2 regions of the Streptomyces sp. NPDC052299 genome follow, and region 2 is predicted to be linked to the other one. Evidence: riboswitches for the same ligand, from Rfam matches in the RefSeq annotation. Region 2 holds a riboswitch; the other holds the start of a gene.
The links. A riboswitch is a leader RNA that binds a small molecule or an ion and turns the genes downstream of it on or off. The one in region 2 is predicted to bind glycine.
Positions count from the first base shown of each region.

Region 1 (14,957 bases), on a different contig from region 2:
CGGGCTCGGCCTCGCCATTCAGGTGCGGTCCAACAGCGACAACAACGCCCTGCGGGGCGCGCGCCAGGAGGACCTGGTGCGCATCCTCGACGAGGTGGACGACCGCACGCAGCGGCTGGAGGACGAGAAGCAGCGCCTCGACGCCCAGCGCACGGAGCTGGAGAACAGCTCCGACCAGGCCGAGGAGGCCCGGAAGCAGACCGTCGAGAAGGAGCGGCAACTCGGCGTGCTCGCCGGGACCGTGGCGGCTCACGGCCCCGGGATCACCATGACGGTCAACGACCCCGGCGGCGCCGTGCGGCCCGACATGCTGCTCGACGCCCTGCAGGAGCTCAGGGCGGCCGGCGCCGAGGCCGTCGAGGTCAACGGGGTCCGTGTGGTGGCCAATACGTACTTCTCCGGTGACGCGGGCACGGTCAAGGTCGACGGGCGCAAGATCACGGCCCCGTACGTCTTCAAGGTCATCGGCAAGCCGCAGGACCTGGAACCGGCGCTGAACATCCCCGGAGGTGTGGTGCAGACGCTGGAGAAGGAGCAGGCCACCGTGCATGTGCTGCGGGCCGACGACATTGTCGTGGACGCCTTGCGACCGGCGGAGCGGCCTGACTACGCTCGGTCGTCGGGCCAGTGATCCCCGGGCGCCCGGGCGTCGGGGAACACGAGCGGACGGTTGCGGGGGGTCGCCGCATCGTAATCGTGGCGCGTGGTGGAAACTGTCGAGTGGATACGGACGTTGTGAAGATGTCCGGGTCGGCAGGTGTGTTCATTCAGGGTTCGTCCTGCCCCACGGGCGGGTCTGTTTCGGTCAAGGGGAATCGCCCGTGAAGTTGTTTGGGAAGTTGTTCGGCAAGAGCGCCCGCGATGAGAACGCACGTCATCGCGCGCCGCGCCATGGTCAGCCCGACGAGCAGGGCGCGGAGCGCCCGCTCTTCCGTGACCAGGTGACAGGCCAGGGGGGTGACTACCCGGGCGGTCCCGGCGCGTCGTCCGTTGACCCTGCCGGTCCCGGCCGCATAGGTTTCGGAGCCCCGAGCCAGGAGGCTTCGACCATGCCGGTGTGTACGAGGTGCGGCCACCGCAACGCCGAGGCCAGCCGTTTCTGCTCCAACTGCGGTGCGCCGCTGCGGGGCGGGGCCCCGGAGCGTGCCTCGGAGACGACGTCGACCATCTCGATCTCGGGCCTCGAGGCGTACGAGGCGGAGGCCACCGGCCAGACCGCCGTGCCGTCGCTCTCGCCCGAGGCGCAGGCCGCCGTCGACGCCCTGCCGCTCGGCTCGGCGCTCCTGGTGGTGCGCCGCGGCCCGAACAGTGGCAGCCGCTTCCTGCTGGACGGCGAGCTGACCACGGCCGGCCGTCACCCGCAGAGCGACATCTTCCTGGACGACGTGACGGTCTCCCGCCGTCATGTGGAGTTCCGCCGGGGCGCCGACGGCAGCTTCACGGTCGGGGACGTCGGCAGCCTCAACGGCACGTACGTGAATCGCGAGCGGATCGACTCCGTCGCTCTGTCCAACGGCGACGAAGTGCAGATCGGCAAGTACCGACTGGTCTTCTACGCGAGCCAGCGGGGCATCTGACCCGCCCCCGGACACCGTCCGGGGGGAAGAACCCCAGGAAGGTCCATGCTGAGAACACCGAGCGGCGGTGCCCGACACGGCACCGCCGCCGACGGCCGGCCGATGAGCATCGGCACGGTGCTCCTGCAGCTGCAGGAGGAGTTCCCCGAGGTCACCATCTCCAAGATCCGCTTCCTGGAGGCCGAAGGGCTTGTCGAACCGCAGCGGACCCCTTCCGGCTACCGGAAGTTCGTCGCCGCGGACGTCGAGCGGCTCGCCCAGGTGCTCCGGATGCAGCGGGACCACTACCTGCCGCTCAAGGTCATTCGCGAGCACCTGGACGCCGTCGCCCGCGGCGAGCAGGTCGCCCTGCCGTCCCCCGACGGGGAGCCCCGGCAGGCGGACGGCGAGACGCCCGGGGTGCCGGGCCGGGCCACGGCCGCCCGGATCGGCCGTGCCGAGCTCCTGGTGGCCGCCGAGGTCACCGAGAGCGACCTGGACGACTGGGAGTCGTACGGCCTGGTCGTCCCCGCGGCGGACGGCGGCTACGACGCCGACATGGTGACCGTCGCCAGGCTTGTGGCGGAACTGGGGCGATTCGGTCTGGAACCTCGTCACCTCAGGGCCGTACGGGCCGCCGCCGACCGCGAGGCCGGGCTCATCGAGCAGATGGTCGCCCCGCTGCGCCGGCATCGGAATCCGCAGACCAGGGCGCATGCGGAGGCGACCGCGAAGGAGCTGGCGGAGCTGTCCGTACGGCTGCACTCCGCGCTCGTGCAGACGGCTCTGCGAGTGCGGCTGCGCTGAAGGCGGACCAGCCCGACTACCCAAACCTGCCGAGCACGTCCTAGGGTTGCTGTGTGAACGAGCTCGACGTTGTGGGTGTCCGGGTGGAAATGCCCTCCAACCAGCCGATCGTGCTCCTGCGTGAAGTGGGAGGCGACCGGTACCTCCCCATTTGGATCGGTCCTGGCGAGGCGACCGCGATCGCCTTCGCCCAGCAGGGCATGGCTCCGGCCAGGCCGCTGACCCATGATCTCTTCAAGGATGTGCTCGAGGCCGTCGGCCAGGAGCTCACCGAGGTCCGGATCACGGACCTCCGCGAAGGGGTTTTCTACGCGGAGCTGGTCTTCGCCGGCGGTGTCGAGGTGAGCGCGCGGCCTTCCGACGCCATAGCCCTGGCCCTGCGCACCGGCACGCCGATCTACGGCAGTGACGGAGTGCTGGACGACGCGGGGATCGCGATCCCCGACGAGCAGGAGGACGAGGTGGAGAAGTTCCGCGAGTTCCTCGACCAGATCTCTCCGGAGGACTTCGGGACGAACAACAGCCAGTGACGTCTTTGGCGGTGGCCACCGGCGCATCCGGTGAGCCTTTCCCCGTCAACGGTCACGCGAAACCACCCTCAGGGTGATTATCACTCGGCGTGCCGAGTGTGGCGATCGTTGACGCACCCCGGGTGACTGCCTACCTTCGAGTGGGCAGGTCAAGGACGGAGGTCGGCGTGAGAAGCAGCGGCGACGGTACGGCAGCGGGTGCGCCGTATCCGCAGCAGGGGAGTACGGCCGGCCGGACCATCAGGCAGTCGGCGGCGCCGGCTGCCGTGGCGGGGGACGGCGTGGCATCGGCCGACGACATCGGATATCGCGGGCCCACGGCGTGCGCGGCGGCGGGGATCACCTACCGGCAACTGGACTACTGGGCGCGCACCGGCCTCGTGGAGCCGAGCGTCCGTCCGGCGTACGGTTCGGGCACTCAGCGGCTCTACAGCTTCCGGGACGTCGTCCTGCTGAAGATCGTGAAGCGGTTCCTCGACACCGGCGTGGCGCTCCAGAACATCCGGACCACCGTCCAGCACCTGCGGGCCCGCGGCTTCCAGGACCTGGAGCGGATGACGCTGATGAGCGACGGGGCCACGGTCTACGAGTGCTCCTCGCCCGCCGAGGTGGTCGACCTGCTCCAGGGCGGCCAGGGCGTCTTCGGGATCGCCGTCGGAGTCGTCTGGCGGGACGTGGACGCGGCGCTCTCGCAGCTGCACGGGGAGCGTGTGGACACCGGCGAGACGCTGATCGGGCACAACCCGGCCGACGAGCTCGCGCGGCGCCGCAACCGGGCCGTCTGAGCCGCTGAGACCGCCCCGGCCGCGACGGGATTCCTGGCCGCACGGGCCGTGACGACGCGGCGTTTGTCAGTGCCGTAGGGCAGCATCGGCGGTGTGAGAGCCGCGCCCACCATCCTGCATCTGGACATGGATGCCTTCTACGCCTCCGCGGAGCAGGCGGCGAAGCCCAGCCTGCGCGGCAAACCGGTCGTGGTGGGCGGACTCGGTTGGCGTGGGGTCGTCGCGACCGCCTCGTACGAGGCCCGGCGCTTCGGGGTGCACTCGGCGATGCCGATCGCCCAGGCCAGGCGCCTCGCGCCGAACGCCGCCTATCTGGTTCCGCGGTTCGCGCTGTACCGCTCGGTGAGCGACCAGGTCATGGAACTGCTGGGCCGGCTCTCGCCCCTGGTGGAACCGCTCAGCCTGGACGAGGCGTTCGTGGACCTCGAAGCGGGCGGCACCGCCGACGACGCCGCCTCGGCCCTGGAGATCGGCCGGGAACTGCGCGTGGCCATCCAGGCGGTCACCGGACTGAGCGGATCCGTCGGACTGGCCGGCTCCAAGATGCTCGCCAAGATCGCCTCCGAGGAGGCCAAGCCCGACGGGATGCGCCTGATCGAGCCCGGCACCGAGCGGGCCCATCTCGCGCCCATGCCGGTGCGCACCCTGCCCGGTGTCGGCCCCGCCACGGCGGACCATCTGCGCCGCGCGGGCATGACCACGGTCAACGACCTCGCCGAGGCGGGCGAGGCGGAGCTGGTACGGCTGCTGGGCAAGGCGCACGGCGCCGCGCTGCACCGGATGGCCTTCGGCTTCGACGACCGGCCCGTGGTCGCGGAGCGCGACGCGAAGTCCGTCTCCGTCGAGGACACCTTCGAGGTGGACCTGCACGACCGCGTCCGGGTCCGCACCGAGGTGGAGCGGCTGGCCGACCGGTGCGTCCAGCGGCTGCGGGGTGCGGGGCGCTCCGGGCGCACGGTGGTGCTCAAGGTGCGCCGGTACGACTTCTCCACGCTGACCCGCTCCGAGACGCTGCGCGGCCCCACGGACGACCCGGCGGTGGTCCGGGAGGCCGCCGCCCGGCTCCTGGAGGCCGTGGACACCACGGGCGGGGTGCGGCTGCTGGGCGTCGGCGTCACGGGGCTCGCCGACTACACCCAGGAGGACCTGTTCGCCCAGGCCGCCGGTGAGCGGGCGGCGGCCCTCCCGGACGACGGCGGGGCGCAGGCGAGGGAGGCCGCCGCCCGCGACGGGGAGGCGGACGACGGGCCCGGGCCGGAGGAGGCCGCCGAACAGCTCGCGGCGCGCCGCTGGCCCGCCGGACACGACGTGCACCACGAGGTCCACGGACACGGGTGGGTGCAGGGGAGCGGGGTCGGGCGGGTGACCGTGCGGTTCGAGGAGCCGGGGGCGACGGAGCCGGGCCGGGTGCGTACGTTCCGCGTGGACGACCCCGCGCTGCGGGCCGCCGACCCCTTGCCGCTCGTGCCGGACCCGCCGGACTACTCCTCCTGGCCCGCCAGCCGCCCGAAGTCCCGGTCCGGGGCCGGGGCGCCGGGGGCGGCGTCCAGGCCGTAGTGCCGGTAGAGCTGGAGCTCCTGCTCGGGGGAGAGGTGGCGGCCCACGCCGAAGTCGGGCGCGTCCTTGATCAGCGCGCGGTCGAAGGGGACGCGCAGGGTGTCGTCCACGAACTCGCTGGGCTCCAGGGGGACGAAGGCGTCCCGGCTGAAGAGCCCGGTGCGCACGGCCGCCCATTCCGGGACCCCGGTCGCGTCATCGAGGTACACCTCGTCGACGGTGCCGATCTTGGTGCCCTTGCGGTCGAAGGCCTTGCGGCCGATCAGGCTGCGCGGGTCGATGTCGGTCTGCACGGTCCCTCCCACACTGGTCGCGGCTGGTCCTCAGGGACTACAGAAATGCAGTTCCGTGGTCTTGGCCACTCGAGAATTCTCGTCGTGTACCCCGCTGGTAGGCTGGTCATGGCTGCTGACCCCGTGCGGGAGAGTCGTCCGGAGCCCATCCGGAGGACGCCGAAGGAGCAAATCCTCCCCGGAATCTCTCAGGCCCCCGTACCGCACGGACGAGGTCACTCTGGAAAGCAGGGCGGGTTGCGCGCGGCCGATGGGCCGTACGGAGCCTCTCCCTCACCGACGGTGAAAGCCGGCACCCGCGAGGGGCCGGTGAAGCTCTCAGGTTGAGATGACAGAGGGGGAGGCCGTCAGGGCACCCGGCGCCGCGGTGCCCTTCGCAGGTCGTGACAGACCAGGAGGCCTCCACCATGACCCCCCGTCGCACCCCGCTCACGCAGCTGGAACAGGGCATTCCGTTCGAGCAGCGCCACATCGGCCCCGACGCCGAGGCGCAGGCGAAGATGCTCGCCCAGGTCGGTTACGGCTCGCTGGACGAGCTGACCGCCGCCGCCGTGCCCGACGTGATCAAGAGCGCCGAGGCGCTGGCCCTGCCGGGGGCCCGGACCGAGGCGGAGGTGCTGGCCGAGCTCCGCCGGCTCGCCGACCGCAACCAGGTCCTCGCCCCGATGATCGGGCTCGGCTACTACGGCACGTTCACGCCGCCGGTGATCCTGCGCAACGTCATGGAGAACCCCGCCTGGTACACGGCGTACACGCCGTACCAGCCCGAGATCTCGCAGGGCCGCCTCGAAGCCCTCCTGAACTTCCAGACGATGGTCGCCGAGCTCACCGGCCTGCCCACCTCCGGCGCCTCGCTGCTGGACGAGGGCACGGCCGCGGCCGAGGCCATGGCGCTCGCCCGGCGCGTCGGCAAGGTCAAGAACGGCGTCTTCCTGGTCGACGCCGACACCCTGCCGCAGACCGTCGCCGTCATCGAGACCCGCGCCGAGCCGACCGGCGTCGAGGTCGTCGTCGCCGACCTCACCGACGGCATCCCGGCCGAGGTGGCCGAGCGCGGCGTCTTCGGCGTGCTCCTCCAGTACCCGGGTGCCTCCGGGGCCGTGCGGGACCTCAAGCCCGTGATCGACCGGGCGCACGAGCTGGGCGCGATCGTCACCGTCGCCGCCGACCTGCTGGCCCTCACGCTGCTCACCTCGCCCGGTGAGCTGGGCGCCGACATCGCCGTCGGCACCACGCAGCGCTTCGGCGTCCCGATGGGCTTCGGCGGCCCGCACGCCGGCTACATGGCGGTCCGCGACAAGTTCGCCCGCAGCCTGCCCGGCCGCCTGGTCGGTGTCTCCGTGGACGCCGACGGCAACAAGGCGTACCGCCTGGCCCTCCAGACCCGCGAGCAGCACATCCGCCGCGAGAAGGCCACCAGCAACATCTGCACCGCGCAGGTGCTGCTCGCCGTCATGGCCGGCATGTACGCCGTCTACCACGGCCCCGAGGGGCTGCGCACGATCGCCCGGCGCACCCACCGCTACGCCGCGATCCTCGCCGAGGGCCTGCGCGCCGCCGGGATCGACGTGGTGACCGGCTCCTACTTCGACACGCTCACCGTCCGCGTGCCCGGCAGGGCGGGCGAGGTCGTCGCCGACGCCCGGGAGCACGGTGTCAACCTGCGCCTGGTCGACGCCGACACCGTGTCGCTGGCCTGTGACGAGACGACGACCCGTACGCAGGTCGCCGCCGTCTGGGCCGCCTTCGGTGCCGACGGGGACGTCGAGGCGCTGGACGCCACCACCGAGGACGCGCTGCCGGAGGCGCTGCTGCGCACCGACGCGATCCTCACCCACCCGGTCTTCCACCAGCACCGGTCCGAGACCGCGATGCTGCGCTACCTGCGCAAGCTCGCCGACCGCGACTACGCGCTGGACCGCGGCATGATCCCGCTCGGCTCCTGCACGATGAAGCTGAACGCGACCGCCGAGATGGAGTCCATCACCTGGCCCGAGTTCGGCGCGCTGCACCCGTTCGCGCCCGCCGAGCAGGCGCAGGGCTTCCTGACGCTGATCCGGGAGCTGGAGGAGCGGCTGGCCGAGGTCACCGGTTACGACGCGGTGTCCATCCAGCCGAACGCCGGATCGCAGGGCGAGTTCGCGGGGCTGCTGGCCGTGCGGGCGTACCACCGCGCCAACGGCGACGAGAACCGGACCGTGTGTCTGATCCCGTCCTCCGCGCACGGCACCAACGCCGCGAGTGCCGTGATGGCCGGCATGAAGGTGGTCGTCGTCAAGACCGCCGACGACGGCGAGGTCGACATCGAGGACCTGCGCGCCAAGATCGCGCAGCACCGCGACGAGCTGGCCGTGCTGATGATCACCTACCCGTCGACGCACGGTGTCTTCGAGGAGCACGTCGCCGACATCTGCGCCGAGGTGCACGACGCCGGCGGCCAGGTCTACGTCGACGGCGCCAACCTCAACGCGCTCGTCGGCCTGGCCAAGCCCGGCCGGTTCGGCGGCGACGTCTCGCACCTCAACCTGCACAAGACCTTCTGCATCCCGCACGGCGGCGGCGGCCCGGGCGTCGGCCCGGTCGGTGTGCGCGCGCACCTGGCGCCGTACCTGCCCAACCACCCGCTCCAGCCCGCGGCGGGCCCGGAGACCGGCGTCGGTCCGATCTCAGCGGCCCCGTGGGGCTCCGCGGGCATCCTGCCCATCTCGTGGGCGTACGTACGCCTGATGGGTGGCGAGGGCCTGAAGCGCGCGACGCAGGTCGCCGTACTCGCGGCCAACTACATCGCCAAGCGTCTGGAACCGCACTACCCGATCCTGTACAACGGCCCGGCCGGTCTGGTGGCCCACGAGTGCATCGTGGACCTGCGCCCGATCTCCAAGGCGACCGGTGTGAGCATCGACGACGTCGCCAAGCGGCTCATCGACTACGGCTTCCACTCGCCGACCATGTCGTTCCCGGTCGCCGGGACGCTGATGATCGAGCCGACCGAGAGCGAGGACCTCGCGGAGCTGGACCGCTTCTGCGACACGATGATCGCGATCCGCGCCGAGATCGAGAAGGTCGCGTCGGGGGAGTGGAGCGCGGACGACAACCCGCTCGCCAACGCCCCGCACACCGCCGCGGCGCTCGGCGGGGAGTGGGAGCACGCGTACAGCCGTGAGGTGGCGGTCTTCCCGGCCGGTGTCTCGGCCGCCGACAAGTACTGGCCGCCGGTGCGTCGGATCGACGGGGCGTTCGGTGACCGCAACCTCGTCTGCTCGTGCCCGCCCCTCGACGAGTACGACAACTGACGCGGACATGCGTCGGGGCCGGTGCGGAGACTTCTCCGGGCCGGCCCCTCTTTTTTTCCGTACGGGCCGCTCAGGCGGCCTTGACCACGCGGTTGGCCGCCAGGGGCCTGTGCGGGGCGATGATCTGCCCGTCCGGAAGCAGCTCACCGGTGTCCTCGAAGAGCAGGACGCCGTTGCACAGCAGGCTCCAGCCCTGCTCCGGGTGGTGGGCCACCTGGCGGGCGGCCTCCCGGTCGGCTGAGTCGGCTGTCGGGCAGGGTGGCTGATGCTGGCACATGGAAGGGTTCTTTCGCTGCGTCGAGTTGAGTGACCTGCGGTGTGAAGAGGTGTTCATGACCGCCCCCGTATCGATCGGTCGAATCCCAGTGTTGCCCCACGGGCGACAATCCGCAGGGATTTCGCCGCAGCGCTTCATCTCCTCCCATGACGCGTCACCCGCCCGGACGGTTCAACCCAACTGCACTGTCACTTCGGGTGGTTCGGGGTGGCCGGATGGGACTAGTCCGGATGGGCCGGGGTGCCGTGCGGGCCACCGCGTGCTGTGCCCCGCCGCCGGACGGGGCGACGGGGCACAGCACGCGGTGCGGACGGGGTCAGGCCGGGGCGGGCGAGCCCAGCAGCGGACCGGGGCCGGGCGTGATGCGGGTGGTGATCACCGGCAGCAGGTCGGCGGCCCGGTGCGGCCGGTGGGCGGCGAAGCCGGGTGGCGCCGGGGAGAGCGGCACGAGCACGTCGTCAGGGCCCGGGGCGCCGCAGGAGGCGTCCGCCGTGGGGTCGCCGTGCAGCCACAGGGCCAGCATGTAGAGGTCGGGGATGGACAGCAGCCTCGGTTGGTACGGGCCGCTCATCCCCTCCGCCTGGCGCAGCGCCAGTTCCGTCGAGGCGATGTACGGTCCCTCGAAGAAGTGCGAGAAGGCCCAGCCGTCCGCGGTGAGCATGGTGTCCGCCGCCGCCACCGCCCGCTCCGTGCTGCGGATCTGGAAGCGCCAGGCGGCCAGCCTGGTGGCGGGTGCGAGCTCGCCCGGGGCGACGCCCAGCACATGGACGGGCAGCGGGTGTTCGGGGCTCAGAGGTCCCTGTGCGGACCGCAGGGCGGGCGTGCGGGCCTCGCGGACCGCGGTCGGTGAACCGAGCGCCGCGAGGACGCTGCGCAGCGCGGGCGCGGGGGCCGGGGGAACATGCAGCGGCATAGTGGGTCGCCTCTCACTTCGGAGACACGGTGGTGCGCGGGCGGGTGCGGACGGCGTTGTCGGCGTGCGGGGCCAGAGGAGGCCGGTGACTGAGCCGGTGCGTCAACTCTCTGCCTCGTCCGCGGAGTTTATACGACACGTGTTCACGCGGTGTTTCCACTAGCCGCCACGGCTATTGCCGGCAAGGCGGTATCCGGACTTTATTATGCGGAGATCATGCTGATTCGGCGCGAGCGGCGCAGCCGCCGCCTCGGGTTTTTCCCGCGCTGCGGTCGGCCGAAACCCGTCGGAGCATTACGAGCCCGCCGTACGGGAAACGGCCCGGTGCGTCATGCCGAGTGAATGTGCCCGGGGCCCCGGCGCTCAGATTAGCGTGTGTGCGCCGTCCGTGGGGCGTTACGGATCACCTCCTGCGGGCATTATCGATCGTGATGCGGGCGGCCCGGGCCGCGTGCCGGCCACTTGAGGAGGACACTTCGATGGGGGAGAAGGTCGTCGCGGGCGCCTTTGACCTGTCCGACCGGCAGAAGTACCGGAGGAAGCTGCACCAGTGCGTGGAGGCTCTGTCCGGGCTCCTGGCCGAGCGGCGGTTCGACCGGCCGCGCAACCTCATGGGCATGGAGATCGAACTGAATCTCACGGGCGCCGACGCCATGCCGAAGATGTTGAATGGGCAGGTACTGGAGCGCATCGCGAGTCACGATTTCCAGACGGAACTGGGGATGTTCAATCTTGAGGTGAACATAGTCCCCCACCATCTGTCGGGGCGTGTTCTGGATCAGTTGGCCGAAGAGCTGCGGACCGGCCTCGGATATGCCGACCGGAAGGCCGGGGAAGTCGATGCCGGGATCATGATGATCGGAATCCTTCCGACGCTGGGCCGCGACGACATGGTCCGGTCCAATCTCTCCGACGTCGACCGCTACGCCCTCCTGAACGATCAAATGCTGGCGGCGCGCGGCGAGAGTTTTTCGCTGGATATCGAAGGCGTCGAGCGGCTGGTCGCCACCGCCGGATCGATCACCCCGGAGGCGGCCTGCACCTCGCTGCAACTGCATCTCCAGGTCACTCCGGAACGCTTCGCCGACGTGTGGAACGCGGCGCAGGCCGTCGCCGCCGTCCAGGTCGCCCTGGGGGCCAACTCGCCGTTCCTCTTCGGCCGGGAGGTGTGGCGGGAGTCCCGGCCGCCGCTGTTCGAGCAGGCCACGGACACCCGGCCGCCCGAACTGCGCAACCAGGGCGTGCGGCCCAGGACCTGGTTCGGGGAGAAGTGGATCGCCTCGGTGGAGGAGCTCTTCGAGGAGAACCTGCGGTACTTCCCGCCGCTCCTGCCCATCTGCGACGAGGAGGAGCCGCTGCGGGTGCTCGCCGACGGCGGGGTCCCCCAGCTGAAGGAGCTGGTCCTCCACAACGGCACGGTCTACCGCTGGAACCGGCCGGTGTACGGGATCGCCGACGGCGTCCCGCACCTGCGCGTGGAGAACCGGGTGCTGCCCGCGGGCCCGACCGTCGCCGACGTCATCGCCAACACCGCGCTCTACTACGGCCTGGTGCGGGCGCTGGCGGAGGAGTCGCGTCCGGTGTGGACCCGGATGCCGTTCTCCGCCGCCGCGGAGAACTTCGAGACCGCGTGCCGCCACGGCATCGACGCCGAGCTGCTGTGGCCCAGGCCCGGCCGCTCCGGCGGGCTGACCCGGGTGCCCGTGACCAAGCTGGTGCGCGACGAGCTGCTGCCGCTCGCCGCCGCCGGGCTCGACGGCTGGAACATCGAGCCGACGGACCGGGAGCACTACCTCGGGATCATCGAGGAGCGCTGCAAGCGGCGGACGAACGGTGCGTCCTGGCAGGCGGACACCTATCACCGGGCGCGCGAGGCTGGCCTCGGCCGCGGTGCCGCGCTCGCCGCGATGACCAGGCGCTACGGCGAGCTGATGCAGGGCGGCGACCCCGTGCACACCTGGCCGGTGGGCATCCCGGCACCGTGAGGGAGCGGCCGGTCCGTGCCGCGGACCGGCCCTACTCCCCGGCCGCGCGAGCGCCCTGGCCCGCCGTCATCACCGCCTGGAGGATCACCGCCTGGATCTCGGCCGGGTCGGTCACCTGGTAGCCGCCGCCACCGGTGACCTCGGCGATCTCGTCCAGCTCCTCGCGGTCCGCCTCGGGCCCGACGGCGATGGCCAGCAGCGGGACCGGGCGCGTCGGGTCGGCGATGGACTTCAGCTCGTCCACGAGGGCGGAGCGGGAGATTGACCGCTCGTCCTGGTTCGACCCGTCCGTGAGGATCACCACGGCGTTGAACTTGCCCTTCACGTACGTGCGCTGCGCCTCCTTGTACGCGGCCAGGGCGGTGTCGTAGAGCCCGGTCGCGCCGTCCGGCACCGGGCGCAGCGCGGCGAACGCGGCGGCGAGCTTCTCCCGGTGGGTGCCGCCGCCCTTCGCGGGGTCGCCGAGCCTGGCGGTCGTCACCAGCTGCCGGTAGTCCTTGTCGCCGTCGAGCGTGGTCGCGAACTCCCAGAGCCCGATCTCGTCGTTCGGGGTGAACTGGTTGAGCGCCTGGATCAGCGAAGCCTTGGTGACGTCCATCCGGGACTGGTTGCGGCCCGGCACCACCGCGGCCATGGAGCCGGAGGCGTCGACCACGGTGGTGAGCCGCGCGCTCTGCACGGTGATCGTCCACATGCCGAGCGTCTCCTGAAGCGCCTCGTCCGTCGGGGCGGGCGGCTGCGTGGCGTCGTAGGGCTGCGGCGACCGGCCACCGGCCGCCGCGACCAGCTTCTCGTCCGTCTCGCCGTACGTGCTCCGGAAGCCGTGCTCCCGGAAGGTCCTCACGGAGCTCTTCTCGGAGAGCAGGATCATGAACCGCAGCGCGGCCCGGCTCTCGTCGGTGGACTGGCGGCGCTCGTCCACCATCGTCAGCGGGTAGTTGAGCAGCGGGGTGCCGTCCTCGGGATAGAACAGGTCGAGCCTGCCGCCGGCCGCCGACTCGGCGTTGTGGGCGAAGGCGGCCTGTTCGGAGAGGAGCACCGCCTGGTTGCGGGCCGGGTTGCCCTCCTCGGCGCCGGAGCCGTCCTGCGGCAGGGTCGCCGCGACCTGGGTGTCCCCGTCGGACATCCGCTGGGCGAGCAGCTTCGCGGTGGCCGCGACCCGGGTGTCGCTGTCGCCGCCCTGCTTCCCCGCGGAGGTGCCGATGCTGTTGAGGGCCAGCAGTCCGGTCGCCGAGCGCGCGGGGTCGGCGGAGCCGAGACGTACCCGGTCGGACTCCATGGCGGCGCCCGTCAACTCCGCCCAGGTGTACGTCTTCTTCGGCCAGCCGAGGTGCTCGGCGGCCGCGGGGACCGTGGCCAGCGTGACCGGTGAGGTCGCGACGGAGCCGCCGGGGGTGATGGGGGTGCCGTCGCCGGCGCCCTTGGCCCTGGTCAGCCACAGGTCCGAGTCGGGGAGCCATATCTGGTAGTCGGGGCGGACTCCGCTCGCGAGCGCGTCCGCCACCTTGTACGAGTCACGGGCCACGACGTTCACGTCGACGCAGCGGCCCTCCGAGCGCACCTCGTCCGTACGTGCCCGGTCGGCGATGGCACGTACGGCGGGGGCGATGTCCGGAGAGGCCACCATCGACAGGTGGACGGCGCTCTCCTCGCACGACTTCGAGAACGAGAGCAGGCCGCCCTGCGCCGCGACCGCCGCTCCTCCCGCGACGGTGAGGACGAGCACGGTGGCGATGGCCACGGTCCGGCGGCGGCGCGGTGGGCGGTCCCCGCCTCCGGCCGCCGCGTGGTCATCGGGCAAGCTGTGACGTCCCATGTCGGTGGTGCCCCTCCTTGAGGATGTACAAGGAAAAGGGGGACCACGCCATCGGCAATGGCGCTCGTCCCCCGGCCAGTCGCGCATGATCTTCGTACCTGCATTCGAGACCCTAGCGGGGCGTCGGGGGGCGTGGGACGCGAATGCACAACTGAGGGCAGGTGTACAGGTGGAGACGGGGCGCGTGGCTGATTCTTATCCCCAGGAGGCCGTGTCACAGCGGATTCTCCGGTCCGAGACGGTGCTGGTGCTGGCGCTCTCGCTGGGGGCGAGCGGCGTATCCGCCCTTATCAGCTTTGTCGGATCGCTGACGAAACCAGGGGGTTTGAAGGATCAGGCGGCGACCCTCAACAGCTCGGCCGCCCCGGGCCGTCCTTGGCTGGATCTCGCCTGGCAGCTCTTCGGCATCGCGAGCGCACTGGTGCCCGTCGCGCTCGTCGCGCATCTGCTCCTCCGGGAAGGAACAGGGCTGCGGGTCCTCGGCTTCGACCGCACCCGGCCGGGCCAGGACGTGGCACGGGGCGCGGTCGTCGCGGCGGGCATCGGCAGCGCCGGGCTGGCCTTCTACCTGGTGGCCAGGGCAGCCGGCTTCAACCTCACCGTCGTGCCCGAATCACTGCCCGACGTGTGGTGGAAGTTCCCCGTGCTCATCCTGTCGGCCCTCCAGAACGCCGTGCTCGAGGAGGTGATCGTCGTCGGCTATCTGCTGCGCAGACTCGGGCAGCTGGGCTGGACGCCGATGGCGGCGCTGGTGGCGAGCTCGGTGCTGCGCGGCTCGTACCACCTCTACCAGGGCATCGGCGGGTTCATCGGGAACATGGTGATGGGCGTCGTCTTCGTGCTGCTCTACCGGCGCTGGCAGCGGGTGGGGCCGCTCGTCGCGGCGCACGCGCTCCTGGACATCGGCGCATTCGTCGGTTACGCGCTGCTCGCCGGGAAGGTGGGCTGGCTGCCCACCCCCTGAACCCCACGGTCACGGGCCGACGAGCAGCTCGCCGTCCAGCACCGTGACCGCGCGGCCCGTCAGCAGGGTGCGCGCGCCGCGCAGCGACGTCCGTACGAGGCCCGAGCGCGCCGACGCCTGGAGTCCGGTCAGCTCGTCGCGGCCGAGCCGGGCCGACCAGAACGGGGCCAGGGCGGTGTGC
Region 1 is NZ_JBFAUP010000032.1:22,866-37,822, reverse strand. Features, by position in the region: gene AB0L33_RS33470 (DUF881 domain-containing protein) at 1-631, shown strand, start outside; gene AB0L33_RS33465 (FHA domain-containing protein) at 714-1,577, shown strand; gene AB0L33_RS33460 (MerR family transcriptional regulator) at 1,623-2,363, shown strand; gene AB0L33_RS33455 (bifunctional nuclease family protein) at 2,417-2,893, shown strand; gene AB0L33_RS33450 (MerR family transcriptional regulator) at 3,061-3,678, shown strand; gene AB0L33_RS33445 (DNA polymerase IV) at 3,772-5,235, shown strand; gene AB0L33_RS33440 (PRC-barrel domain-containing protein) at 5,160-5,528, opposite strand; glycine riboswitch at 5,645-5,742, shown strand; gene gcvP (aminomethyl-transferring glycine dehydrogenase) at 5,936-8,821, shown strand; gene AB0L33_RS33430 (DUF5999 family protein) at 8,892-9,098, opposite strand; gene AB0L33_RS33425 (hypothetical protein) at 9,415-10,011, opposite strand; gene AB0L33_RS33420 (glutamate-cysteine ligase family protein) at 10,491-11,996, shown strand; gene AB0L33_RS33415 (substrate-binding domain-containing protein) at 12,028-13,812, opposite strand; gene AB0L33_RS33410 (type II CAAX endopeptidase family protein) at 13,997-14,776, shown strand; gene AB0L33_RS33405 (PhzF family phenazine biosynthesis protein) at 14,786-14,957, opposite strand, start outside.
Region 1: it holds a riboswitch for glycine, as region 2 does, so the genes downstream of both, gcvP (aminomethyl-transferring glycine dehydrogenase) here and gcvT (glycine cleavage system aminomethyltransferase GcvT) in region 2, are expected to answer to the same signal.

Region 2 (14,957 bases):
GCCCCGGAAGGTCACCTTGTGAGAGGTCCCCGGGCGGATCGCCCCGGTCCCCGCCTTCCCGTCCAGCGGGAGGGCCACGGAGACCTCGGTGATCGGCAGCACCGCGCCGCCGAACGCGTTGGAGAACCGCAGCCGGATGTGGTCGCCGCCCGCCGAGACGTGGACGGTCTGCCGCAGCGTCGTGTCCGTGAGTACGGAGTCGTCGCCGGTGAAGGGGCCCGGGGGCATGTTCGACGGCTCGGTCAGCTGGGGCATCGACGTCCAGGTGCTGACCCAGTGCGCGCCGTGCTCCCGGGGGCCGGGTGCATCGCCCGAGTGCGCGTCACCGGCGCCGAGGGCCGGGGAGACGGCGGCGAGGGTGGCGCAGAGCGCCCCCGCGGTGATCAGGCTGAGGAGCGACGTTCTTCGGTTCATGGCGGTGTTCCCTCTGCGTGGTGGGTTCTCCATGCACACGTGCGTGCCCCGGCCGGGCACGCGGCAGATTAGCGTCACCGGAACTTTCGGTCAATGGTTCGAAATATTTCGACGTCCGAGCGCGCGGGGTCCCGGAACGCGAAGTCGCCCGGCCGGAAGGACCCGGCCGGGCGACGACGTACGACGGTGCGGGACTACTGGGCGCCGAAGCGCGAGCGCCACGCCTCCAGGTCCTCGTCGGTGATCTTGGCGAAGAGCACCGGCGGCACCGTGAAGGCGGTCCCGGCCGGCACGGACGCCAGGGCGCGGGCCTCCTCGGCGCTCACCCAGGTCGCCGTGTCGTCCGCCAGGGCGAACGCCTCGCGCATGGCCCGCGCGGAGGACGGGATGAACGGCTCCGAGACGACCGCGTACAGGTGGATCAGGTTCATCGCGGTGCGCAGCGTGAGCGCGGCGCCCTCCTGGTCGGTCTTGATCTCCAGCCAGGGGGCCTTCTCCTCCAGGTAGGAGTTGCCCGCGCTCCACAGCGCGCGCAGCGCCTGGGCCGCCTTCCGGAACTGGAGCGCCTCCATGTGGCCCTCGTACTCGGCGAGCAGCCGCGCGATCTCCTCGCCCAGCTTCCGCTCGGCCTCCCCGGCCTCCTTGCCCGCCGGGACCTCGTCGCCGAACCGCTTGCGCGAGAAGGACAGCACCCGGTTCACGAAGTTCCCGAGGGTGTCGGCCAGGTCCTTGTTGACCGAGGTGGCGAACAGCTCCCAGGTGAACGACGTGTCGTCCGACTCGGGGGCCTGCGCCATCAGGAAGTAGCGCCAGTAGTCCGCGGGCAGCAGTTCGAGGGCCGTGTCCGAGAAGATGCCGCGCTGCTGCGACGTCGAGAACTTGCCGCCGTAGTAGTTCAGCCAGTTGAACGCCTTGACGTGGTCGACCCGCTTGACCGGCTCCCGGGTGCCGATCTGCATCGCCGGGAACATCACCGTGTGGAACGGGACGTTGTCCTTGGCCATGAACTGCGTGTACCGGACGTCGGACGCGTCGTACCACCAGGACTTCCAGTCCCGGGTCTCCGGCTCCAGGTCCGCCCACTCCTTCGTCGCCCCGAGATACTCGATGGGGGCGTCGAACCAGACGTAGAAGACCTTGCCCTCGGCCGCCAGCTCCGGCCAGGTGTCCGCCGGGACGGGCACGCCCCACTCCAGGTCACGGGTGATCGACCGGTCGTGCAGGCCCTCGGTGAGCCACTTGCGGGCGATCGAGGACGCCAGGTGCGGCCACTCGTCGCTCGTCTTGTCGATCCACGCCTCGACCTCGCCGGACAGCTTCGACTGGAGGAGGAAGAGGTGCTTGGTCTCCCGGACCTCCAGCTCGCTGCTGCCGCTGATCGCGGAGCGCGGCTCGATCAGGTCCGTCGGGTCCAGCACGCGGGTGCAGTTCTCGCACTGGTCGCCGCGCGCCTTGTCGTAACCGCAGTGCGGGCACGTACCGACGATGTAGCGGTCCGGCAGGAAGCGGTCGTCGGCGATCGAGAAGACCTGGCGGATCGCCCGCTCCTCGATGAAGCCGTTCTCGTGCAGCTTCCGGGCGAAGTGCTGGGTGATCTCGCGGTTCTCGGCGGAGGAGCTGCGCCCGAAGTAGTCGAACGCGAGCCCGAACCCGTCGTAGACCGCCTTCTGCGCGTCGTGCTGCTGCGCGCAGAACTCGGCCACCGGCAGCCCGGCCGCCTTCGCGGCCAGCTCCGCCGGGGTGCCGTGCTCGTCGGTGGCGCAGATGTACAGCGCCTCCTCGCCCCGCTGGCGCAGATACCGCGTGTAGACGTCCGCCGGGAGCATCGACCCGACCAGGTTCCCCAGGTGCTTGATCCCGTTGATGTAGGGAAGCGCGCTGGTGATCAGGTGTCGAGTCATCGTCGGATGCTCCCAGTTTCTAAGGTGCCGGTGCCTCTGTCGCAGGCCGTTTGCATCTTATCGAATGGGGGAGAGCCCCCTTTACCGGATTTCCGGCGCCTCAGCACTCGATGATGTTGACCGCGAGCCCGCCCCGGGCCGTCTCCTTGTACTTGACGGACATGTCCGCGCCGGTCTCCTTCATCGTCTTGATGACCTTGTCGAGGGAGACCTTGTGGCTGCCGTCGCCGCGCAGGGCCATCTTGGCCGCCGTGACCGCCTTCACCGCGGCCATGCCGTTGCGCTCGATGCAGGGGATCTGGACGAGGCCGCCGACCGGGTCGCAGGTGAGGCCCAGGTTGTGCTCCATGCCGATCTCGGCGGCGTTCTCCACCTGCTCGGGGGTGCCGCCCAGGACCTCGGCGAGGGCGCCGGCGGCCATGGAGCAGGCGGAGCCGACCTCGCCCTGGCAGCCGACCTCGGCGCCGGAGATGGAGGCGTTCTCCTTGAACAGCATGCCGATCGCGCCCGCCGCCAGCAGGAAGCGGACGATGCCGTCCTCCTTCTCGGCCTCCGTGCAGCCGCCCGCGGCGAAGTTCATCCAGTAGTGCAGGACGGCCGGGATGATGCCGGCCGCGCCGTTCGTCGGGGCGGTGACCACCCGGCCGCCCGCCGCGTTCTCCTCGTTGACCGCCATCGCGTAGAGGGTGATCCACTCCATGGCGTGCGTCTGGGGGTCGCCCTCCGCGCGCAGCTGGCGGGCGGTCTTCGCGGCGCGGCGGTGCACCCTGAGACCGCCGGGCAGGACGCCCTCGCGGGACATCCCGCGCGTCACGCACGCCTGCATGGCCCGCCAGATGCCGAGGAGCCCGGAGCGGATCTCCTCCTCGGTGCGCCAGGCGCGCTCGTTCTCCAGCATCAGCGAGGAGATCGAAAGACCGGTCTCGCGGGCCAGGCGCAGCAGCTCGTCGCCGGTGCGGAAGGGGTGCTTCAGGACCGTGTCGTCGAGCACGATCCGGTCCTCGCCCACGGCGTCCTCGTCCACGACGAAGCCACCGCCGACCGAGTAGTAGGTCTTCTCCAGGAGCAGGGCGCCGTCGGTGTCGTACGCGAAGACGGTCATGCCGTTGGCGTGGTACGGGAGCGCCTTGCGGCGGTGCAGGACGAGCTGCTCGTCCGCGTCGAAGGGGATCTCGTGCATGCCGAGCAGGTTGATCCGGCCACCGGTGCGGATCGCCTCGACCCGCTCGTCGGCCGTCTCGACGTCCACGGTGCGCGGGGACTCGCCCTCCAGGCCGAGCAGGACCGCCTTGGGGGTGCCGTGGCCGTGGCCGGTGGCGCCGAGGGAGCCGTACAGCTCGGCCCTGATCGAGGCGGTGTGGGCGAGCAGGCCCTCGTTCTTCAGGCGGCGCGCGAACATGCGGGCGGCGCGCATGGGGCCGACCGTATGGGAGCTGGACGGGCCGATGCCGATCGAGAACAGGTCGAAGACCGAGATGGCCACGGGGTGACTCCTAAGGGTTGGTAGACGCCGTTGTCTGCCGGGTGGTGCGGTACGGGCGCGGGCGGCCCGGAGTGCAAGAGACAAAGCGGGGGACAGCGCGGGGACAAGGGACGGGGCACCGCGCCCACTGTTCAGTGTGCGGGTGCCCCTCCCAAAGGCGCGAATGCGCCGGGTCGGCTACTTCAGGCCGGGGTACAGCGGGAACTTCTCGGCGAGCGCGGCGACCCGGGCCTTCAGGCCGTCCGCGTCGTAGGACGGCTTGAGGGCCGAGGCGATGATCTCGGCGACCTCGGTGAAGTCCTCGGCGCCGAAGCCGCGGGTGGCCAGGGCCGGGGTGCCGATCCGCAGGCCGGAGGTGACCATCGGCGGCCGCGGGTCGTTGGGGATGGCGTTCCGGTTGACCGTGATGCCGATCTCGTGGAGCCGGTCCTCGGCCTGCTGGCCGTCCAGCTCGGAGTTGCGCAGGTCCACCAGGACCAGGTGCACGTCGGTGCCGCCGGACAGGACGGAGACGCCCACCTCGGTGACGTCGGGCTGGACCAGGCGCTCGGCCAGGATGCGGGCGCCCTCCAGGGTGCGCTGCTGGCGCTCCTTGAACTCCTCGCCCGCCGCGACCTTGAACGAGACCGCCTTGGCCGCGATCACGTGCTCCAGCGGGCCGCCCTGCTGGCCCGGGAAGACCGCCGAGTTGATCTTCTTGGCGAGCTCCTGGGTGGAGAGGATCACACCGCCGCGCGGACCGCCGAGGGTCTTGTGCGTGGTGGTGGTGACGACGTGGGCGTGCGGCACCGGGTTCGGGTGCAGGCCCGCGGCGACCAGACCGGCGAAGTGCGCCATGTCGACCATCAGGTACGCGCCGACCTCGTCCGCGATGCGGCGGAAGGCGGCGAAGTCCAGCTGGCGCGGGTAGGCGGACCAGCCGGCGACGATCAGCTGCGGCTTGGACTCCTTGGCCAGGCGCTCGACCTCGGCCATGTCCACGACACCGGTGTCGTCCACGTGGTACGGGACCACGTTGTAGAGCTTGCCGGAGAAGTTGATCTTCATGCCGTGGGTCAGGTGACCGCCGTGCGCCAGGTTCAGGCCCATGATCGTGTCGCCCGGCTTCAGCAGCGCGAACATCGCGGCGGCGTTCGCCTGCGCACCGGAGTGCGGCTGGACGTTCGCGGCCTCGGCGCCGAAGAGCGCCTTGATCCGGTCGATCGCGATCTGCTCGACCACGTCGACGTGCTCGCAGCCGCCGTAGTAGCGGCGGCCGGGGTAGCCCTCGGCGTACTTGTTGGTCAGGACGGAGCCCTGTGCCTCCATGACCGCGACCGGAGCGAAGTTCTCCGAGGCGATCATTTCGAGCGTGGACTGCTGGCGCAGGAGCTCGGCGTCGACGGCGGCGGCGACGTCCGGGTCCAGCTCGTGGAGGGAGGAGTTGAGAAGCGACATCAGGTGGTCCCTTGGGGTCTCAGTTGCCGGAGAACTCGGTGTACTCGTCGGCGGAGAGCAGGTCCTTCGGCTCCTCCGCGACGCGTACCTTGAACAGCCAGCCGCCTTCGAACGGAGCGGAGTTGACCAGCGACGGATCGTCCACGACGTCCTGGTTGAACTCCGTGATCACACCGGTCACCGGGGAGTACAGGTCGCTGACCGACTTGGTCGACTCCAGCTCACCGCAGGTCTCGCCCGCGGTCACCTCGTCGCCGACCGCGGGAAGCTGCGCGTAGACGACGTCACCGAGCGCGTTGGCCGCGTGCTCGGTGATGCCGACCGCGGCCACACCGTCCTCGGCGGGCGACAGCCACTCGTGCTCCTTGCTGTACCGCAGCTGCTGGGGGTTGCTCATGGTCTGAATTCTCCTGTACGCGGGGAGTGCGGATGAACGATGGTCTTACGGTGTGAGACGGGACCGCGTCACGTACGCGGCACCGGCCGGGTCCTACGGTTCTACTTCTTGCGCTTGTAGAAGGGGAGCGCCACGACCTCGTACGGCTCGTGGCTGCCTCGGATCTCCACCGCGACTCCGGCGGTGCCCGGCTCGGCGTGCGCCGCGTCGACGTACGCCATGGCGATCGGCTTGCCCAGCGTGGGGGAGGGGGCGCCGGAGGTGACCTCGCCGATGACCTCGCCGCCGGCGACGACCGGGAATCCGGCGCGCGGCACCCGGCGGCCCTCGGCGACCAGGCCGACGAGCTTGCGGGGCGGGGCGGTCTCGGCGCGCTCCGCGGCGGCCTCCAGCGCCTTGCGGCCGACGAAGTCGCCGTCCTTCTCGAACTTCACGACCCGGCCGAGCCCGGCGTCGAACGGGGTCAGCGAGGTCGTCAGCTCGTGCCCGTACAGCGGCATGCCCGCCTCCAGGCGCAGCGTGTCACGGCAGGACAGGCCGCACGGGATCAGGCCGTGCGCGGCGCCCGCCTCGGTGAGCGCCTTCCACAGCTGCTCGGCGTGGCCGGGCGCGACGAACAGCTCGAAGCCGTCCTCGCCGGTGTAGCCGGTACGGGCGATCAGCGCGGGGACCCCGGCGACGGTGCCGGGCAGACCGGCGTAGTACTTCAGGCCGTCCAGGTCGGCGTCGGTCACCGCCGCGAGGATCGCCGGGGACGCGGGGCCCTGCACGGCGAGCAGCGCGTACGCGTCGCGGTCGTCGCGGACCTCGGCGTCGAAGCCGGCGGCGCGCGCGGTCAGCGTGTCCAGGACCAGCTGGGCGTTGCCGGCGTTGGCGACGACCATGTACTCCGTGTCCTGGAGGCGGTAGACGATCAGGTCGTCCAGGATGCCGCCGTCCTCGGCGCAGATCATCGTGTAGCGGGCCCGGCCGGTCGAGACCGTGCCGATGTTGCCGACCAGCGCGTAGTTCAGCAGGTCCACGGCCTGCGGGCCGGTGACCGTGATCTCGCCCATGTGGGACAGGTCGAAGAGGCCGGCCTTCGTGCGGACGGCGTTGTGCTCGTCGCGCTCGCTGGCGTAACGCAGCGGCATGTCCCAGCCCGCGAAGTCGGTCATCGTGGCGCCCAGCGAACGATGCAGGGCATCGAGGGCAGTGTGGCGGGGGGTGCTGCTCATGAAACGGACTCCCAGGGCATGACGACGGCGAGGACGATCCCTCCCCATCTGTCATCGGAACCTGAGAGGTTCGCCGAGAGACCCCGCGGGGGTCCGGCTTGCACCTTGGGTGGAGCCGCAGGGCGGCTCGCTTTTCAGATCTGCCTCATCCACGCGGTACGGGGCCTGAGAGATTCAAGGGAGGATCTTGCTCCTTCGGCGCCCGGCACGGTGACCGGGACTCTCCCGCGCGGATTCAAGCGGCCTGTATGCAGTTGGCGGGGTCATCATCGCACGCATTCCGGGGGAGCGGGGCCCCGGCACCGGTGGGGCCCGTCACGCTTCCGCGGCGGGTCGGACGGTTGTGCCGCATTACCTTTTCTTTACACTTCCGGGGTAGGTACCGATCCTGCACGCGTCGGCCGTACGGCCAGGGGGAGGCGATGACGTTGCGCTACGCGACGACCGCGGGAACCACGAGCACCGCGCTGCCCGCGCAGTCCGGCTCACCGCCCCGGCGGGCGGTGGGCACGCACCCGCCCGTCGTCCGCGACCTGCGCGGCCGGGCCGGGCGCGGTCCGCGCGCCCTGTGCTTCGCCGCCGGGGACGTCGTGGTCGTCTCCGGGCTTCCCGGCAGCGGCAAGTCCACGCTGATCTCCCGCACCGCCCCGGCGTACGCGGTCGACTCCCAGGACACCCGGGACCGCTGGGCCCGCCGGATGCCCCGCTTACTCCCGTACGTCCTCTACCGCCCGCTCGTCCGCCTCTCCCACTACCGGGGCCTGCGGCGGGTGCTGCGCTCCGGCGCCTTCGTCGTCGTGCACGACTGCGGGACGCAGAGCTGGGTCCGCGCCCTGCTCGCCCGCCATGCCCGGCGCCGGGGCGGCGTGCTGCGTCTGGTCCTGCTCGACGTCTCCGCCCGGACCGCGCGCGAGGGCCAGCGCGAGCGCGGCCGGGGCGTCTCCGCGTACGCCTTCGCCCGGCACCGCAGGGCCGTGGGGCGGCTGCTGCGCGACACCGAGGCGGGGCTGCTGCCGCGGGGCTGCGGCTCGGCGGTGCTGCTGGACCGCGAGGCGGCCGGGGCGCTCACGCGCATCACGTTCGCAGACGCACAGACCGACGGCTGAAAACGGACCGTCCAACGGCCGGACAGTAGCCGGGCACCAGCGGTTTCCGGACAGCCCCGGGGAGCGACGGACGTCCGGGGAGGCCGTACCCTCTTGCTGCACGGCAACGGGGCGAGAGGGAAGCAGTGGACATTCCGGCACAGGCCGGGAGCCTGCCGCAGGGCGGCTGGCCGGCCAATGAACTCGAAGAGGTGCTGGGCGCCTCGCTCGGCACCCCGGAGGCGGGCGGCCGCCTGCTGGAGGTGCTCGGCCGCAGCCACGTCTGGGTGCCCTTGCCCAACGGCGGCGGACCCGGCGCCCGGGACCTCGACCTGCCCGCGATGGAGATCGACGGCGCCGCGTACGTCCCCGTCTACAGCTCCGAGCACCAGTTCCTCACCTGCGTCGGCGACCGGATGTCCTTCACCATCGCCCCCGCCGTCGAGTTCGCCCGCGGGCTGCCCCCGCAGCTCGGCATCGCCGTCAACCCCGGCGGCGCCGTCGGCCTGCCGCTGCCCCCGCCCGCCGTCGCCGAGCTGTGCCGGGCCGGGCGCACCCCGCTCGACGGCCCGGCGACCGGGGGCCGGGTCCGGCTGTACGAGCCGGACTGGAAGGAGGAGCCCGTCGACTTCCTGGCCGCCGCAGCCGGCGAGTTCCAGGAGAGCGGCGTCGTCAGCACCGCCCGCCGGGTCCTGGCCAGCATCGAGGGCGACGACCCCGTGCTCTTCGTCGGCGTCGAGTTCGCCACCTGGGACGGCGCCGGACAGAGCGCCCCGATGGAGGCCCTGGGCCGGGCACTGGGCCGCGTCGCGGTGCCGTGGCCGGTCAACCTCGTCCTCCTCGACGTGGCGCAGGACCCGGTCGCCGACTGGATGCGCGAGCGGGTGCGGCCCTTCTACACGCGCGCCCCGCAGTGACGGGACGGCCGCGGCGTCAAGCCGGTGACAGCGCGGCCGCATAAGCTGGTTTGATGGCTGAAGGCCGATGCCCGGTGGCCGAAGCAGAGGATCTACGAGGGGCGGGACCAGGGTGAGTGCGTCAGGCACCGCGGCGGCCGGTCAGGTCGAGCACATGCTGCGACAGGTCGCGCCCGGGCGCTACGACGCGTACGAGGCGCTGCTCCGGGCCCTGGCATCCGGCCGGGTCTGGATGCTCCTGTGGCACGGCCGCCCCGGCGCCCCCGACGCCCAGTACGGGAACATGGAGGTCGACGGCCTCGGCTACGCCCCGTGCGTCACGTCCCCCCAGGAGCTCACGGCCAGCGGCTGGAGCCGGGACCACGAGGTCGTCGCCGGACTGGACATCGCGCGCTCCCTCTACCCCGACCGCTGGGGCGTCTGGCTCAATCCGCACGCCCCGGGCGGCGGTGTCGGCGTCCCGTGGCTGGACCTGCGCCGCATCGCGACCGGCCTCGACCGGATGCCCGCCGGGCCGCTGCGCATCAGCGAACCCGCCGTCGACATCCCGCAGTTCTACGCCCAGCTCACGCAGAACGCCCACCACACCCCCGCGATCCGCTCGCTGCGCCGCGCCTGGGTGCAGCCCGCGCTCGGCGTCCCGTACCTCGCCGTCGGCCTCGATCTGTACGACACGAGCCGGCCGTCCGTCGACGCGGTGCGCGCGATGATGCGGCAGTCGGTCGGCGCCGTCCCCGAGGGCCTGCCCGTCTCCACGGTCGCGATGTCCGACGAGTACGACCCGGTCGCGATGTGGCTGCGCGTCAACTCCCGTCCCTTCTACGACCGCGAGGCGCACGCCGCGCCCGGTTACGGCTACCCCCAGGCGCCCGCGTACTGATTCCGCGTCAGACCCCGGCTAATCGGGGGCATTGGGGCACTTCGGCGTTCGTGCGCGAAGTGTTCGTTATCGCTGATTTGCGACCGACAGGCCCGATTGCCGATCCCGGCTGTTCGGATACCGGAAGCATTCAGACGTCATCACGTTTGAGCAAACATTCCCCGTCAGGTCTGGCGGGTGTGCGCGAAGTGGCTGAAGACTCCCACGCAACTAGCTACGTACGAGCCGCTACCGCGGCGGTCACGGGCCGGCCACCGCCGGCCGAGAGGGGTCTCCAGCGCGATGACGGCACCTATCGAGACCACCAGGGCGGATGCGCGGCCCGAAGCGGTGCTGGAAGGCGCGGGCCGCAAGGAGATCGAGGGCCGTTCGCTCGGCCGCATCGCCTGGACCCGGTTCAAACGGGACAAGGCCGCCATGGCCGGTGGCATCGTTGTCGTCCTGCTGATCCTGACCGCGGTGCTCTCCAAGCCGCTCCAGTCGCTGCTGGGGCTCGACCCCAACGCGTTCAACCAGAGCCTGGTCGACCCCGTCATGCTGGCGCCCAAGGGAAGCTTCGGCGGGATGAGCTGGGACCACCCGTTCGGCGTCGAGCCGCAGACCGGCCGCGACATCTTCGCGCGCATCCTCGAAGGCTCCTGGGTCTCGCTCGTCGTCGCCGTCGGCTCCACCCTGCTCTCCGTCGCCATCGGCGTCGTCATGGGTGTCGTGGCCGGGTTCTACGGCGGCTGGGTGGACAGCCTCATCAGCCGGCTGATGGACACCTTCCTCGCCTTCCCGCTGCTGCTCTTCGCGATCTCCATCTCCGCCTCCCTCCAGGGCAACGCCTTCGGGATGGAAGGGCTCACGCTGCGGATCGCGGTCCTGATCTTCGTGATCGGCTTCTTCAGCTGGCCGTACATCGGCCGCATCGTGCGCGCGCAGACGCTGTCGCTCCGCGAGCGCGAGTTCGTGGAGGCCGCCAGGTCGCTGGGCGCCCGCGGTCCGTTCATCCTCTTCCGCGAGCTGCTGCCCAACCTCGTCGCGCCGATCCTCGTGTACGCGACGCTGCTGATCCCCACGAACATCCTCTTCGAGGCGGCCCTGTCCTTCCTGGGCGTCGGCATCGCCCCGCCGCAGGCGTCCTGGGGCGGCATGCTCACGCAGGCGGTCGACCTCTACGAGGTGGACCCGATGTTCATGGTCATTCCCGGCATGGCGATCTTCATCACCGTGCTGGCCTTCAACCTGCTGGGGGACGGGCTGCGTGACGCACTCGACCCTCGTGGCAAGTAAACGCGGCAGTGCCGCACAGGACTAGCGAGGGGGCTTTCCTCAGCATGCAGAACAGAAAGACAGCGGCGCTCATAGCCGTCGCGATCGCGGTGTCGCTGGGCGCCACGGCGTGCAGCAAGGACTCGGACGGCGGCAGCGGCAAGGGCGGCGGCGGCAGCAGCGCCAAGGCCGACGCCGGTCTGACGAGCATCGTCAACGCCAGCGACAAGAAGGGCGGGACGGTCACCTACGAGCACACCAGTGGCCCGGACTCCCTCGACCCCGGCAACACGTACTACGGCTGGGTGCAGAACTTCTCCCGCCTGTACGCCCGTTCGCTGGTGACCTTCAAGCCGGCCGCCGGCAAGGACAGCCTCACGGTCGTCCCCGACCTCGCCACCGGCCTCGGCAAGGCGAGCGCGGACGCCAAGACCTGGACGTACACGATCCGCAAGGGCGTGAAGTTCGAGGACGGCTCCGAGATCACCTCGCAGGACGTCAAGTACGCCGTCGAGCGCTCCAACTTCGCGCCGGAGGCCCTGTCCAACGGCCCGACGTACTTCAAGGCGTACCTCGACGGCGGCGACAAGTACAAGGGTCCGTACAAGGACAAGTCCGCCGAGGGTCTGAAGTCCATCGAGACCCCGGACAAGTACACGATCGTCTTCCACCTCAAGAAGCCGTTCGCGGACATGGACTACCTGGCCGCGTTCTCGCAGACCGCGCCGATCCAGCAGAAGGCCGACACGGGCGCCAGCTACGTCCAGAAGATGGTCTCTTCGGGTCCGTACAAGTTCTCGGCGTACGACGAGAGCAAGGGCGCGACCCTGGTCCGCAACCCGGAGTGGGACCCGAAGACGGACCCGATCCGCAAGGCGCTGCCGGACCGGATCGAGCTGAAGTTCAACGTCAACCCCACCACCGTTGACGAGCACCTGCTCAACAATGAGACCACCGCGGACATCGCGGGCACCGGTCTGCAGTCCAAGACCCAGCCCAAGGTCCTGGCCAAGGCGTCGGAGAAGGCGAAGACGGACAACCCGTACGCCGGCGCCCTGCAGTACCTCGCGCTGAACGTCAACGTGAAGCCGTTCGACAACGTCGAGTGCCGCAAGGCCGTCCAGTACGCCGTCGACAAGCAGAGCATGGTCGACTCGATCGGCGGCTCGGTCAAGGGCGACCCGGCGAGCACGGTCATCCCCCCGACCGTCGCCGGCTACAAGAAGTTCGACCTGTACCCGACCGAGGGCAGCAAGGGCGACGCGGCCAAGGCCAAGGAGCACCTGGCCAAGTGCGGTCACCCGGACGGCTTCAAGACCACGCTGACGGCGCGCTCCGACCGTCCTGACGAGGTCACCGCCGCCACGCAGCTCCAGAACAGCCTGAAGGCGATCGGGATCACCGCCGAGATCAAGCAGTTCCCGGCGGACAAGTACTTCACCGACTTCGCGGGCGTTCCGGCCTGGGTCCACAAGAACAACGCGGGCATGATGATGATGGCCTGGGGCGCCGACTGGCCGACCGGCTTCGGCTTCCTCGACCAGATCGTCAACGGCTCGGCCATCAAGCCCTCCGGCGGCACCAACCTGATGGAGCTCAACGACAAGGGGATCAACGACCTCCTCGTCAAGGGCATCGGCACGGTCGACACCACGCAGCGCAACGCCACGTGGGGCGAGGTCGACCAGAAGGTCATGGAGAACGCCTCGGTCGTTCCCCTCTTCTACCGCAAGAACCTGCTCTACCGCCCGGACTCCGCGGCGAACGTCACCGTCACCGACGCGTACCTCGGCATGTACGACTACGTGCTCATGACGTCCACCAAGTAGCGCCTGTTCATCAAAAGCATCCCCTGAAAGGCAGGTGAAGGCGCCGGGCGGCGGGGTTACCCGCCCCACCCGCCCGGCGCCGCACGGCTGTGGCTGCGTATATCATCCGACGCGTATTCGCCGCGGTGTTGCTGCTGCTGGTGGTCAGCGCAGTCACGTTCGCGATCTTCTTCCTGGTCCCCCGCCTCGGCGGGCAGACCCTCGACTCCATGGCCGCCCAGTACGTGGGGAAGAGCCCGGACCCCGACGTCATCGCCGCGGTCAAGAAGAACCTGGGGCTGGACCAGCCCCTGTACCTCCAGTACTGGCACTTCATCAAGGGCATCGTGGTCGGCGCCGAGTACCAGTTCGGCCCGGACCCCGTCACCTGCAACGCCCCCTGCTTCGGTTACTCGTTCAAGACCCACACCGAGATCTGGCCGCAGCTCGTGGACCGGGTCCCGGTCACGCTCTCGCTGGCCGTCGGTGCCGCCGTCATCTGGGTCGTCTCCGGTGTCGCGATCGGCGTCGTCTCCGCGCTGAAGCGGGGCTCGCTCTTCGACCGCCTCTCCATGGGCGTCGCCCTCGCCGGTGTCTCGCTGCCGATGTTCTTCACCGGCCTGGTCGTCCTGGCGCTCTTCGGCAACGGGGAGTACGTGCCCATCACCGAGGACCCGGTCGCCTGGGCGGGCAGCCTGGTCCTGCCCTGGTGCACGCTCGCCCTGCTCTACTCCGCGCTCTACGCCCGGCTCACCCGGGCCGGGATGCTGGAGACGATGAGCGAGGACTACATCCGCACCGCGCGCGCCAAGGGCCTCCAGGAACGCAAGGTGGTCGTCAAGCACGGGCTGCGGTCCGCGCTCACCCCGCTGGTCACCATCTTCGGCATGGACTTCGCGCTGCTCCTCGGCGGCGCGGTCATCACCGAACGCGTCTTCTCCTTCCAGGGGCTCGGCGCCTTCGCGATCCAGGGCGTGACCACCGCCGACCTGCCCAAGGTGATGGGCGTGACGCTGGTCGCGGCCTTCTTCATCGTCATCTGCAACCTGCTGGTGGACCTCGTGTACGCCGCGATCGACCCCCGGGTGAGGCTCTCATGAGCGGCGTGACCAAGAAGGACTCCCAGACGGACGGGACCGTCCCGGCCCCGCGCCCGGGCGACGGCCGCCCGTTCCTCTCCGTACGCGACCTCAGCGTCCACTTCGACACCGACGACGGCCTGGTCAGGTCCGTGGACGGGGTCAGCTTCGACCTGGAGGCCGGCCGGACCCTCGGCATCGTCGGCGAGTCCGGCTCCGGCAAGTCCGTCACCTCGCTGGGGGTCATGGGGCTGCACACCTCGGAGCGGGCCCGCATCGGCGGCGAGATCTGGCTCGACGGCGAGGAGCTGATCGGCTCGGGCGCCGAGCGCGTACGACGGCTGCGCGGCCAGAAGATGGCCATGATCTTCCAGGACCCGCTGTCCGCCCTGCACCCGTACTACACGATCGGCGCGCAGATCGTGGAGGCCCACCGGGTCCACCACAAGGTCGACAAGAAGGCCGCCAGGAAGCGCGCCATCGAGATGCTGGACCGGGTCGGCATCCCCGAGCCGCACCGCAGGTTCGAGGACTATCCGCACCAGTTCTCCGGCGGCATGCGCCAGCGCGCGATGATCGCGATGGCCCTGGTCAACAACCCGCAGCTGCTCATCGCCGACGAGCCGACGACCGCCCTCGACGTCACCGTCCAGGCGCAGATCCTCGACCTGATCCGCGATCTGCAGAAGGAGTTCGGCTCCGCCGTCATCATGATCACCCACGACCTCGGCGTCGTCGCCGAGATCGCGGACGACATCCTCGTGATGTACGCGGGACGCTGTGTCGAGCGCGGCTCCGCCGAGAAGGTGTTCTACGAGCCCCAGCACCCGTACACCTGGGGCCTGCTCGGCTCGATGCCGCGGATCGACCGGGAGCAGACCGAGCGGCTGATCCCCGTCAAGGGCTCGCCGCCCAGCCTCATCAACGTCCCGCCGGGCTGCGCCTTCCACCCGCGCTGCCCGTACGCCGACGTGCCGCCCGACAACATCACCCGCACCGAGCGTCCGGAGCTGCGACAGGTCGGCGACGGGCACTTCTCCGCGTGCCACATGTCGCCCGAACAGCGCGACCGGATCTGGACCGAA
Region 2 is NZ_JBFAUP010000006.1:374,885-389,841, forward strand. Features, by position in the region: gene AB0L33_RS13510 (SGNH/GDSL hydrolase family protein) at 1-414, opposite strand, end outside; gene metG (methionine--tRNA ligase) at 609-2,315, opposite strand; gene AB0L33_RS13520 (L-serine ammonia-lyase) at 2,416-3,798, opposite strand; gene glyA (serine hydroxymethyltransferase) at 3,976-5,235, opposite strand; gene gcvH (glycine cleavage system protein GcvH) at 5,255-5,632, opposite strand; gene gcvT (glycine cleavage system aminomethyltransferase GcvT) at 5,734-6,849, opposite strand; glycine riboswitch at 6,994-7,087, opposite strand; gene AB0L33_RS13540 (AAA family ATPase) at 7,272-7,955, shown strand; gene AB0L33_RS13545 (enhanced serine sensitivity protein SseB) at 8,081-8,851, shown strand; gene AB0L33_RS13550 (enhanced serine sensitivity protein SseB C-terminal domain-containing protein) at 8,964-9,731, shown strand; gene AB0L33_RS13555 (ABC transporter permease) at 10,014-11,006, shown strand; gene AB0L33_RS13560 (ABC transporter substrate-binding protein) at 11,051-12,814, shown strand; gene AB0L33_RS13565 (ABC transporter permease) at 12,904-13,893, shown strand; gene AB0L33_RS13570 (ABC transporter ATP-binding protein) at 13,890-14,957, shown strand, end outside.